Regions from separate parts of the Bradyrhizobium sp. Ses1 genome, predicted to be linked through region 2. Evidence: predicted binding sites of a transcription regulator. Region 2 holds the regulator's gene; each other region holds the start of a gene.
What was found. The regulator LexA, encoded in region 2, represses DNA repair genes until DNA is damaged. The targets are predictions, from matches to a motif close to TGTTCNNNNTGTGTTCNG.
Positions count from the first base shown of each region.

Region 1 (4,183 bases), on a different contig from region 2:
GCCGCGTCAGGCGCAAAAGTGAATCCGTCGAGCCGGCCGATCACATGCCCCTCGACGATGACTTCGCCGGTCTTGCCGATTTCAGTATTCAAAACAGAGTTCTCCCGCAGGCGGCGCATCAATACACTGGTACGCCGATCAACGAAACGCTCCGTGAGCCGTTCATGCAGCGCATCGGACAATTTATTTTCGAGCTCGCGCGTGATCCCCTGCCAATGTTCGGGATCGGACAGCCAGTCCGGCCGGTTCGCCACAAAGGTCCAGGTGCGCACCTGAGCGATCCGGCCCGACAGCGTGTCGATATCGCCGTCGACGCGGTCGGCCTGATCGACCTGGGCAGCAAACCATGCATCGGGAATACGCCCCTTTTGTATCAGGAAGCCGTAAACCGTGGTCACAAGCTCGGCATGGGCCGCGGGCGATAGCTTTCGGTAATCGGGTATCTGGCAAGTGTCCCATAGCCGCTCGACGGCGACAGCGCCATGCGCCATGTCGCGCACCTCGGCATCGCGCGCGGCGTGGTCGAGCACGCGCATGTCTTCCGCGATCGGCGCCCTCGTCAGCACTTCATGCGACGGCGGCAGCGACAACGAGACCTGCAAGCTGCCGAGCGAGGAGAAATCCAGCTTCGAGTTGCGCCATTGCAGCATTTTCACGCTGTCAAACGTGTGGTTCTGCAGCGCGTTCACCAGTTCCGGCTCGAACGGCGCGCAGCGCCCTGTGGTGCCGAAGGTACCATTGCGCGTCGCGCGGCCGGCTCTGCCTGCGATCTGCGCAAACTCGGCCGGTGTCAGGCGGCGGAACTGATAGCCATCATATTTGCGGTCGGAGGCGAAGGCGACGTGATCGACGTCGAGGTTCAGCCCCATGCCGACGGCGTCGGTGGCGACGAGATAATCCACGTCGCCGTTCTGGAACATCGCCACTTGCGCATTGCGTGTGCGCGGCGAGAGCGAGCCGAGCACGACCGCTGCGCCGCCATGCTGGCGGCGGATCAATTCGGCGATCGCATAGACCTCGTCCGCCGAGAACGCGACGATCGCGGTGCGCCGCGGCTGCCGCGTGATCTTGCGGTCGCCGGCGAATTCGAGCGTCGAGAGCCTGGGCCTTGTGATGATGGAGGCGCCGGGCAACAGCCGCTCGATGATGGGACGCATCGTCGCAGCCCCGAGCAGCAGCGTCTCGTCGCGCCCGCGCCGATTGAGGATACGGTCGGTGAAGACATGCCCGCGCTCGAGATCGGCCGCGATCTGGATCTCGTCGACGGCAAGGAACGAGACATCGAGATCGCGCGGCATCGCCTCGACGGTCGAGACCCAGAAGCGCGGCGACTTCGGCTTGATCTTCTCCTCGCCGGTGATCAGCGCGACGCTCTCAGGCCCAGCGCGATCGGCGATCTTGTTGTAGACCTCACGCGCCAAGAGCCGCAGCGGCAGCCCGATCAGCCCGGACGAATGCCCAAGCATGCGCTCGATGGCCAGATGCGTCTTGCCGGTATTGGTCGGCCCGAGCACGGCCGTGACGCCGGCGCCGGGCGCGCGCTCATGGGCGAAGGGAGGAGAGGAAAGAGCCATGATTTCGAGGTGCTTTTCTTGATGCTTTTCTTGGAGATGAAAGAAAGCGCGACTAGGAAAATTGTCTCAGATTGCTACACGGCGGATGCCGCCGCTTAAGCTTCGGAACGAGTTGAGAACGAATCGCGGCCGAATCGCTGACTCCACCTGTGTTCTCCTCCGTTCACCGCAACATCTCGTGTCGGCATTTCAGTTCCAGCACCAAATCGGGTTTAGCAGCGATCACGATGACAGCGAAATTGTTAAAGCCGGAGTCGAATCAGAAGCGGCAAAGAGTCAACAGGATTCGACGATCTGCCCGGCTCGTCATGCCCGGGCTTGACCCGGGCATCCATCGAGAGAAGGGCTCTTCGTAAGATGGATTGCCGGGTCAAGCCCGGCAATGACGAGCGGAGCACTCGGTCCATCTCCTTGCGACCAGCCCCGCCCTACTGCGTCTTCGCCACCCGCGGTGGCATGGCAGACGTCACGAACGACGTCGCCTCCAGCATGGCGAGCCCGAACGGCGTCGGGATCTTGACGCGGAACGGGATCAGGATGCGCGTGCCCGCGATCGGCACGAAGGTGATCTCCATGTTGCGCGCCTCGGCGAGGTACTTGATCACCGGACGGTCGGGGATATAGCCCGCGATCGGCGTGAAATAGATCGCGCAGACCAGCGCCGGGCCCTGATAGCCCTTCTCCGCCTTGACCATCTCCACGCGCTTGAAATCGAGCTTCAAATCGTAGCGCAGCCGGCCGTCGAATATGCCCGCGCTCGTACGGCAGCTATCCGGGCTCATCAGCTCGCCCGTGCCCGGCACCCGGAGCAGCGAGCCGGTCATCGGATCGAACACGTTCTTCTTGTGGCCCTCGGTGACCGGGATGCGGTTCGGATCGACCGGCGGTTCCGGCTCGATCACAGTTTCCTTGATGCTGCCGCCACTGAGCGCCATCCGAATGATCTCGGATTTCTTGTAGCTGTTGTAGTTGACGGTATAGCCCGCCGCCACCAGCGCGCCATTGACCACGCGCCCCTGGGATCCGCCCACCCCGCCGGCGCCAGCAAATGCCTTGAGCAGCCCGGAGGTGCCGCCCTGCGCGATCGCGGAAAAGGTGTCGTCGCCGATCTCGATGGTCCAGCTTCCCTTGCCGACGGCAATACCGGCCAGCGAGGCCTCATACTGCGCATCCAGCCGGCCCTGCGCGAGCGCGCCCTCCGGCAACATCAGGAACAGCGCGCCGGCGCACAACAGCCAGGATTCCCTCACTGAGGGCAGAAAACTGCTGAAAATGCTCACAAACTTAACGATCCTGTCGTCGGCGCCGAAAGATCATCTAGGGAGAAATGACCGGCAAGCAACGCGGGCGAATACGGAACCACTTACGGGTGTGAATACGCCCTTTATATGGTTTGTTAAACGGCTGAACGGCCTTGTGAACGTGCAGGTTTTGCGTGCCATAGGGTTTTACCGTTCGCGCGAAGAAAACGCCCCGAATCGAGGATTTCGGAACCAGGGAAAGCGGCTCCAAACCCGATAAAACCTTGACGCTTTGCAGCTCACCCCCTATACGTCCGCGGTTCCTGGAAAATGGACGTAGGTTTAGACCCCCGCCGCGCGCGGCGCGCGCTGTTGGTTTAGCGGGGATGGAAGAGGATTTGAACAATGTCGCGGCGCTGTGAACTGACGGCCAAGGGCCCGCAAGTGGGCCACAAGGTGAGCCACTCGAACATCAAGACCAAGCGGCGCTTCCTGCCGAACCTCTGCAATATTACCTTCCAGTCGGAATCGCTCGGCCGCAACATCCGCCTGCGCGTCTCCTCGAACGCGGTGAAGAGCGTCGACCACAACGGCGGCCTCGATGCGTTCCTCTTGAAGGCGAGCGCCGCAAACCTCTCGCCCCGCGCGCTGGACCTGAAGCGCCAGATCGAGAAGAAGCGGACAGCGGCTGCGGAGCAGAAGGCGAGCTGAGGCTCGCTGTATCAGAGTAGCGATTTGAGAATTTGAGCGGCCGGGTCGAAAGACCCGGCCGTTTTTGTTATGAAGGAACCCAACATTGCTCTTGGACCCCAAATAATCGGTAGGTGTATTTGGAAGTGGCCCTTGAAGCATTGCGCGCGCGAAGTGCTAACTCAACACTCCACCTAGTCCGCTCGGCTGCTTCCTGAGCGACGGCCTCCAAATCCTCCTCCGCTAATTACGGTGAACTGCATGTCGATCAGTGAGACCGCCAAAGACGAAACTCTCGAAGAGGCTGTCTCGGCCGCACTCGGCATTGAGGAGGAGAAGCTTGACCAAGGCTGGGTCATCGATAAGCCGTTTGACCCAGATAAGATCAAAGTCACAACCGAGAAGAAGACGATCGATTTGCTCGTTCGACGGATTGATCACAAGGAGATCGATCTAGCACCTGAGTTTCAAAGGCGAGCAAGAGTTTGGCACCCAAGAAGAAAAAGCCAACTTATTGAGTCGTTATTGCTGCGTATTCCGTTGCCAGTCTTCTATGTCGCAGCGAATCAACGCGACGACTGGTCCGTCGTTGACGGCTTACAGCGTCTTACAACCATCTACGACTTTATGAAAGACGAGTTTGTTCTTTCTGGCCTAGAGTATCTCGGTGCTTTAGAG
Region 1 is NZ_JCAMOQ010000004.1:117,259-121,441, reverse strand. It holds gene AC5ZG5_RS07375 (helicase-related protein) at 1-1,574, opposite strand, end outside; gene AC5ZG5_RS07370 (DUF3108 domain-containing protein) at 2,003-2,782, opposite strand; gene rpmB (50S ribosomal protein L28) at 3,221-3,526, shown strand; gene AC5ZG5_RS07360 (DUF262 domain-containing protein) at 3,767-4,183, shown strand, end outside.
Region 1: a site for LexA is predicted at 1,678-1,695, ahead of AC5ZG5_RS07375 (helicase-related protein). Genes of this name have one in related genera too.

Region 2 (4,183 bases):
CGACCACGCCCTATGCCGCCTTTCACTTCCATCGGGTGGCGCCCTTCGGCGTGCTTGCCAATCTGGCGGCGATGCCGGTGGTGTCGGCGCTGGTGATGCCGGCCGGGCTCCTCGGCTTGCTGGCGATGCCGTTCGGTTTCGACGGCGTGTTCTGGGCGATCATGGGCAGCGGCATCGACTGGATGATCGTGGTTGCGCAATGGGTCGCCGCGCTGCCGGGCGCAGTCGGCCACGTCAGTGCGTTCGGGATCGGCCCGCTGATCGCCGCGAGCCTGGGCGTCATCCTGCTCGGGCTGTTGCGCACGCCGCTGCGCTTCGCCGGCGCGGCGGTGCTTCTCATTGCGGTGGTCTGGGCGGTGAGGGCGCCGCAACCCGACATCCTGATTTCCGGCGACGGCCGCAATGTCGCCGTTCGCGGCGGTGACGGGCGGTTGCACCTGATGCGCACCGCGAAGGACGCGTTTCTCGCCAAGGAGTGGCTTGCCGCGGATGCCGATGCTCGCACTGCAAGCGACCCGTCGCTCACGGAGGGCGTCTCATGCGATGAGGGCGGCTGCGTGACCCCGGCCGCGGGCGGCGCGTTCGTTGCGCTCACGCAGCGATCCGAGGCGCTCGCGGACGATTGCGAACGGGCGGTGCTGATCGTGACCGCACGGCCGGTGCCACAAGGCTGTGCGGCGGCGGTCATCGATGCCGAGCGCCTGCGGCGGCAGGGCGGGCTGGCGCTGCGGCGGAACCGGAACGGCTTCGTCATCGATGCGGTCAAGCCTGCCGGCCTCGACCGGCCGTGGTCGCCTGCGGTGTCAGGCGAAGGCGAACCCGAGACCACGATCCGGATCCAAGGGGCACCCGCGCCGCGCGCCATCGATGCGACCCCGTCCGAGTCCGACCTGCAGCCGGAAGACTGAGCGCTCCCGTCAATCTCCACCGGCGTTGGCCGGCAGCTCGAAGGCGCCGAGCCGAAATTCGTCCGGACCGCCCGAATGCGACGGCACTTGCACGAGCGTGAAACTCGCATCCGGAAATCGCTCCCAGATCGCGAGATCTTCCGCTGCGACGGTGAGCCAGCCGAACCTGAACATGTATCGGCCGGGCTGGGCCACCCGTCCGGCTTTTTGCCATGTGATCTTGGTGACCACCGATCATGCCCCTTGCGAATAGTTCAACAAAAAATCGCATGCGCCCCCGGATGGCCTCCGGGGCCGCTCGAAATACTTTGCTTTTCACCCGCGGCAACGTCCCGCCGGCCGAGACCGGCGGCGCACGCTGCCCGAAGCTCTCAGCCGATGAACAGCGGGTTCGGCGCGGGGCGCTGGTCGACCGCCTTCGGTGCCGGCTCTGCAACATGATGCGTCACTGGCAATTGCAGCACGGTCGCTCGCTGCCCTTCGCAGAGCTGGGTCACCAGCACATGGCTGCCATCGGGGAATTCGATCGCGTCGTGATGACGATCCCGAATATGCGCATCGATCTGGTTGAACTTGCCGACACGGAAGCCGGTCGTCTTGGTCCAGATCCAGCGATTGTCGTAGCGGACGTTATCGGCGAACGCGAGTTCGGTCCCGGGAAGCATGCAGACTGCGACCGTCGGATCGCTTTCCGAAGCGAAGCCGCGGGTCGAAGTGCCGCGGAAGGTGGTGGTGATAAGCGTCTCTCCAACTTGGGCGGGACGCGTCGCCACGGCATGCAGGCTATAGTCACACATCGGATTGCTCCTCATTCGAGATAGCCGACCCGTGCCTGGGAAGAGGCGCAGGCCTCTATCAGAGTGGACGATAACTTATAAGCCTCTGCTCCGTTCTTGGCATTTGTACGGCCCGCGCCCTCTAGCCGTTCACAAACACGATAGGAGGCGCTGCCGCACATCTCCTTGCACCGAGAGTGCCCCGGCGAACTTACCGGGGCTCTTATTCTAATCACTCTAAATCGTTCTTGTCAGTGTCCTTGAGGGCAGATCACCCACCAAAGTACCAGACGAGCTGCTGCGTCCTCGTCGGCTCAGTACTTGCGATAAAGCCCGATCAGCTTGCCCTGGATCCGCACCCGGTTCGGCGGCAGGATGCGGACTTCGTAGGCCGCATTGGCAGGCTCAAGCGCGATTGACGCGCCGCGGCGACGGAAGCGCTTCAGCGTCGCTTCCTCCTCATCGATCAGCGCCACCACGATGTCGCCGGTGTTGGCGGTGTCGTTACGCTGGATCAGCGCCATGTCGCCGTCGAGGATGCCGGCCTCGACCATGGAATCGCCGCGCACCTCGAGCGCATAATGCTCGCCGGAGCCGAGCATGTCGGGCGGCACGCTGATGGTGTGGCTGCGGGTCTGCAGCGCCTCGATCGGCGTACCCGCCGCGATCCGGCCCATCACGGGAACGGCGACGGGACGGTTGCCATCGTCTTCGGCCACGGCCGCGCTGGTCGTGCGCTTGCCGAGCGTGCCCTCGATGACGCTCGGCGTGAAGCCGCGGCGGCCGTTGCCGGCAGCGGAGAGCTCAGGCAGTTTGATCACCTCGATCGCGCGGGCGCGGTTCGGCAGGCGGCGGATGAAGCCCCGTTCCTCCAGCGCCGTGATCAGGCGGTGGATGCCGGACTTCGAGCGCAGGTCGAGCGCGTCCTTCATCTCGTCGAAGGAAGGAGGCACGCCGGCCTCTTTCAGCCGTTCGTTGATGAAACGCAGAAGTTCATACTGTTTGCGCGTAAGCATCGCGAGCATTCCCCCGGTTGGTAGCGTCGTTCGATCCGAGACTTGAGAAGAGCTGATCTCGGGAGTCACGCACTCCCATTCGTAGACAGCGAGTTTCGAAACAAATCATGAACGGACACTATATGTTCGATATGTGTTCCGCAACCACTTAATTTCTGGTGAACGCGACCAGAGATGCTCCGGCAGATGCTGGTCGCAGCGTCATTCGGGCAATCGGAGGATGTCGCAAGGCGCGCCTTTTGCTGCGGCTGGCGCGAATGGCGGACGGATCACAAGTGCCTGCGCCGCAGTGAGATTCCCAAGCAGCGAACTGTCTTGCTTGGTGACCGGCGTTGCGATCAGCGTGCCGTCGTCGCGCTCTTCGAGTAGCGCACGAAGATAATCTTCGCGCTGATCGTTGGCGGCGAGATCGCGGCCGAGCAGGGCGCTTTCCGTCACGTGATGAATCGCCGAGCGGCCGAGCAGGGCCCGAATCAACGGCACCAGGAACAGATAGGCGCAGACATAGGACGACACCGGATTGCCGGGCAGGCCGATCACTCGCATCGCGCCGAGCCGGCCATGCATCATCGGCTTGCCCGGCCGCATCGCGATCTTCCAGAACGCCATGGTCACGCCCTCGGCCTCAAGCGACGGCTTCACGAGGTCATGGTCGCCGACCGAGGCGCCGCCGGTGGTGATGAGGATGTCGGCGCCCGCGGCATGCGCGCGGCGGATGCCGTCAGTGGTGGCGGCAACCGTGTCGGCGGCGACCCCCAGATCGATCGCTTCAGCGCCTTCCGCACGCGCCATCGCCCGCAGCGCATAGCCGTTGGAATAGACGATCTGGCCTGGACCCGGAGAGGTGCCCGGCATCACGAGTTCGTCGCCGGTCGCGAGCACGGCGACCTTGGGTCGGCGCCGCACGGGGAGTTCCGGATAGTTCATCGACGCCGCCAGCGACAGCGCGCGGTCGGTCAGCCGGCTTCCGCGCCTGAGCAGCACGTCACCCTCGCGGAAATCGACGCCGGCGGGCCGGATATGCCGCCCGGCGACAGCGGCCTCGGTGATGGTGATGTGATCGCCATCGACCTGGGCGTCCTCCTGGATCACGACCGCATCGGCGCCGGCGGGAATGACGCCTCCGGTGAAGATCCGTGCCGCTTCCCGCGGACCAAGTTCCCGACCGAACGGCCGGCCCGCGGCGACTTCGCCGATCACCTTCAGCCGCGCGCTCAAGTCGGCGGCGTCGGCGGATCGCACCGCATAGCCATCCATCGCCGACATCGCGAGTGGCGGCTGAGTACGTTTTGCCGCGACGTCACGGGCAAGCGTGCGGTGATAGGCGGCATCGAGCGCGACCATCTCTTCCGGCAATGGTTCCGCGCCGGCGAGGACCGCGGCAAGCGCATCGGCGACCGGCATCAGTGCCACGGGCAACTCCTAAATTCCGAGCGCGACAAGCGCGTTCGTCACATCATCCGGCGATGTGACGTGAATGGCC
Region 2 is NZ_JCAMOQ010000005.1:162,932-167,114, forward strand. It holds gene AC5ZG5_RS09070 (ComEC/Rec2 family competence protein) at 1-908, shown strand, start outside; gene AC5ZG5_RS09075 (hypothetical protein) at 918-1,139, opposite strand; gene AC5ZG5_RS09080 (hypothetical protein) at 1,280-1,705, opposite strand; gene lexA (transcriptional repressor LexA) at 1,999-2,700, opposite strand; gene AC5ZG5_RS09090 (molybdopterin molybdotransferase MoeA) at 2,902-4,113, opposite strand; gene AC5ZG5_RS09095 (HAD-IA family hydrolase) at 4,123-4,183, opposite strand, start outside.

Region 3 (4,183 bases), on a different contig from region 2:
CGACGGTGGTCTCCTCAAGCGGCAGGTTCTTGCCATAGAGCCGCACGAGCTTGCCGCGCCCGATCGCATCCGGCAGCGGCACCTCGATCGCCTGGTCGATGCGGCCGGGCCGGCCGGCCAGCGCGCTTTCGAGCTCCTCGGGTCGGTTGGTGGTGAGCACGAACAGGATGTCGGCATCCTCCTTCAACCCATCCATCTCGTTGAGCAGCTTGTTGAGCAGCGATTCCTCGCACGGGCCCATCAGCTCGCGGTCGGTGGCGATCAGGTCGACGTCCTCGATCACGACCATCGTCGGCTGCAGCAGCCGCGCCAGATTCATGTAGGCTTCGAGCAGCCCGATCTGTTCGGCGGTGATGATCAGTGTCGTATGTCCCGGCAGGTTGGTGGCGAGGTAGCGGATGGTGTGAGTCTTCCCGGTGCCCGGCGGTCCATAAAGCAGGATGCCCTTGCGCGTCGACTGGCCAAGCCGGCGCAACGCGTCGCGGCTGCCGACAAAGTTCAGGACGTTGCGCTCAAGCAGTCTCAGGGTCGGTTCGTGCAGGATAACGGCCTCGCGATCGACCGGCGGCAACCGGTGCACAGTTACGCCCCTTGAACGTCCGCGATACTCGGCCCCGCTGTCGAGCGAAAGAATCTTGCCGCGATAGGAGCGTGCTGTCTGCACCGCTTGCTCGAGTTCCGAAAAACAGCGCTGAACGAAGGTGTCGCCGGCCGCGCCGGTCGGCACTGCGATCTCGATTCGGATCGCGTCCTCGTTGCGGGATTCGCGATAAATGGACAGCAGCACCGCGTAGCGAAGCTCGCCGGCGCGGCACAGCCACAATCCGTTGTTAAGACATTTCACCGCCGCCGGCTCACCGACATCGACTTCATAATATTGCGGCGGAGCGATCACCGGCGCATTGCGCCCGTCGTTCATCAATCCCGCAAAAGTCAGCGTCTCGTAGCGATATTCTTCGTGAACGCCGAAGAAGTGGATCGGTGAGGAGAGCAGTCGATCCAGCGCGACCTGAACGTCCGCACGCATGTGACCCGGAAAGCCGCGCGCCCGCGTCACGAGCTGGTTGCGTGGAATGCCCGCAAAATGCCAATCGATCGCGACGTATGTGTATCTGAATTCTTCGCCCTGCAATTTTTCGGATGCATCCCTTGCCGCGAGCAGGCAGTCGCTGCAGAGGCAGGCAATCTTGTCGTCGAGTTGCACCTCCTGCACCGGCGGCGGCGCGCCGCACAGATCGCAGGGACGGCTGGTCCTTACCGCTTCGCTGGTAATCTGAAGACCATGCCCGGCTGCGTTGATGCGCTGTTGCGCTGTTTTCCATAGCGCTGCCGCGACCCGGGACGGATAGGGGCCACAGGTGGCGTTGCCCTGCTGGTCGATCTCGGCCGCGAACAGGATGGCCTCCCGCTCCGACTTGCCGAACACGGCGCGCAAAAGCTCTCTGACGAACTCTCGAGGCGTCTCGTTATCGTTGTGGAAGACAAATTGAAACGATTCGGCGCCGGTATACCCGTCGTCCATGAAATACCTCTTGCGCACAATTTAAGATCGAAAGAACAAAAAAAGAACATCATGAAACCTGCCGTTCGTCAAGCAGGCCAAACTGGAAAATGTTGGGAGCGCTTCGCTGGAGAGCCATTCGACACATCTTCGGCAGATTGACGGCGCACAGACCGCGATACCGATTCGCCGTTTCGCGCGGCCGCGCTTGTGAACTGCCTCTCTCTGCCGCTTGATCAAATCGGCGGGCATGGTCCATAAGCGGCGCCTTGCGACCGGCGGTTCGGTTGCTTCGAAGTGGTGCAGAGGGAATTGCGTGGCAAAGATTCATCAGCAGATTGCGCAGGAGCTTGGCGTGCGCGAGCAGCAGGTCGAGGCGGCCGTCACGCTGCTCGACGGCGGCGCCACGGTGCCGTTCATTGCCCGCTATCGCAAGGAATTGACCGGCGCGCTCGATGACGCGCAATTGCGCACGCTGGAAGAACGGCTGACCTATCTGCGCGAACTCGAGGAGCGCCGCACCGCGATCCTCAATTCGATCCGCGAGCAGGGCAAGCTCGACGCCGCGCTCGAAGCGCGGATCATGGCTGCCGACAACAAGGCGCGTCTCGAGGATATCTATCTTCCCTACAAGCCGAAGCGTCGCACCAAGGCCGAGATCGCCAAGGAGGCCGGGCTCGAACCGTTGTCCGAGCTGTTGATGACGCAGCCGCAGCATGATCCGAAAGCGCAGGCGGCAGCCTTTGTCGATGCCGACAAGGGTGTGGCCGACGTGGCCGCGGCGCTGGAAGGCGCGCGCGCGATCCTAGTCGAGCGCTTCGACGAGGATGCCGATCTGATCGGCGCGCTGCGCGAGGAGGTGTGGGCGAACGCGCTCATGGTCTCGACCGTGCGCAAGGGCAAGAAGACCGAGGGCGAAAAGTTCAAGGACTATTTCGACTTCAGCGAGCCGCTGCACAAGCTGCCGTCGCACCGCATCCTGGCGCTGTTCCGCGGCGAGAAGGAGGAGATTCTCGATCTGCAGATGCAGCCGGAGGCGGAGCCGCCGGTGGCCGGCGTGCCCAGCGCCTATGAACTGAAGATCATGAAGCGTTTCGCCATTTCCGATCTCGGCCGTCCCGGCGACAAATGGCTGATCGAAACCGTGCGTTGGGCCTGGCGCACCAAGATCCAGGTGCATCTCAACATCGACCTGCGCATGCGGCTGTGGACCGCGGCGGAGACCGAAGGCGTGCGCGTGTTCGCCTCCAACCTGCGCGACCTCCTGCTGGCGGCGCCCGCCGGTGCGCGCGTGACCATGGGGCTCGATCCCGGCTATCGCACCGGCGTCAAGGTCGCCGTCGTCGATGCGACCGGCAAGGTGCTGGCGACGACAGCGGTCTATCCGCATGAGCCGCAGCGGCAATGGGACGAGGCGCTCGCGACCCTGGGCAAGCTCGCGATTCAGCATCGCGTCAACCTGATTGCGATCGGTAACGGCACGGCCTCGCGCGAGACCGACAAGCTCGCGACCGAACTGGTGAAGCGGCTGCCGGACTTGAAGATGACGAAGATCGTCGTCTCCGAGGCCGGCGCTTCCGTCTATTCGGCTTCGGCCTATGCGTCCGAGGAACTGCCCGGGCTCGACGTCACCCTGCGCGGCGCGGTGTCGATCGCGCGGCGCCTGCAGGATCCGCTCGCCGAACTCGTGAAGATCGATCCCAAGGCGATCGGCGTCGGCCAGTATCAGCACGATCTCGGCGAGAGCAAGCTCGCACGCTCGCTCGACGCCGTCGTGGAAGACTGCGTGAATGCCGTCGGCGTCGACGTCAACACCGCCTCCGTGCCGCTGCTGTCGCGGGTGTCGGGCATCGGGCCCGGCTTGGCGCAAAGCATCGTGCAGCACCGCGACTCGAACGGCCCGTTCAAGTCGCGCAAGGCGCTGAAGGAGGTGCCGCGGCTGGGGCCGAAGGCCTTCGAGCAATGCGCGGGCTTCCTGCGCATCAACGACGGCGAGGATCCGCTCGATGCCTCGGGCGTGCACCCCGAGGCCTATCCGGTGGTGCGCCGGATTCTCACGGCGACCAAGAGCGATATCAAGGCGCTGATCGGCAACAGCGAGATCATGCGCCAGTTGAAGCCGCAGTCGTTCGTGGACGAGACCTTTGGTCTGCCGACGGTCACCGACATCCTGCGCGAACTGGAAAAGCCCGGCCGCGATCCCCGTCCGGCGTTCAAGGCCGCGGTGTTCAAGGAAGGCGTCGAGGAGATCAAGGACCTCAGAGTCGGCATGATCCTCGAGGGCACCGTCACCAATGTCGCCGCCTTCGGCGCCTTCGTCGATATCGGCGTGCATCAGGACGGTCTGGTGCACATCTCGGCGATGTCCAGGACCTTCATCAAGGATCCACGCGAGGTCGTCAAACCCGGCGACATCGTCAAGGTGAAGGTGCTCGACGTCGAAGTCGCCCGCAAGCGCATCGCGCTGACGCTGCGGCTCGATGATGAGACCGGCAAGAAGGATTCGAAGGGCTCGTCGAGCGACCGTGTTCGCGGGCCGATGACGTCCTCCGCCCCGCGCAAGCAAGAACAACCCGGCAACGCCTTCGCCGACGCCTTCCGCCGCGCCAGCGAGAAGAACGGCAAGCCGTTACGCTGAGCGGAACTGCTTAGTCTGGCACGGAAGCTAACTTCCGTGTCAGA
Region 3 is NZ_JCAMOQ010000009.1:153,733-157,915, reverse strand. It holds gene AC5ZG5_RS13925 (ATP-dependent Clp protease adaptor ClpS) at 1-1,522, opposite strand, end outside; gene AC5ZG5_RS13920 (Tex family protein) at 1,818-4,139, shown strand.
Region 3: a site for LexA is predicted at 1,554-1,571, ahead of AC5ZG5_RS13925 (ATP-dependent Clp protease adaptor ClpS). Genes of this name have one in related genera too.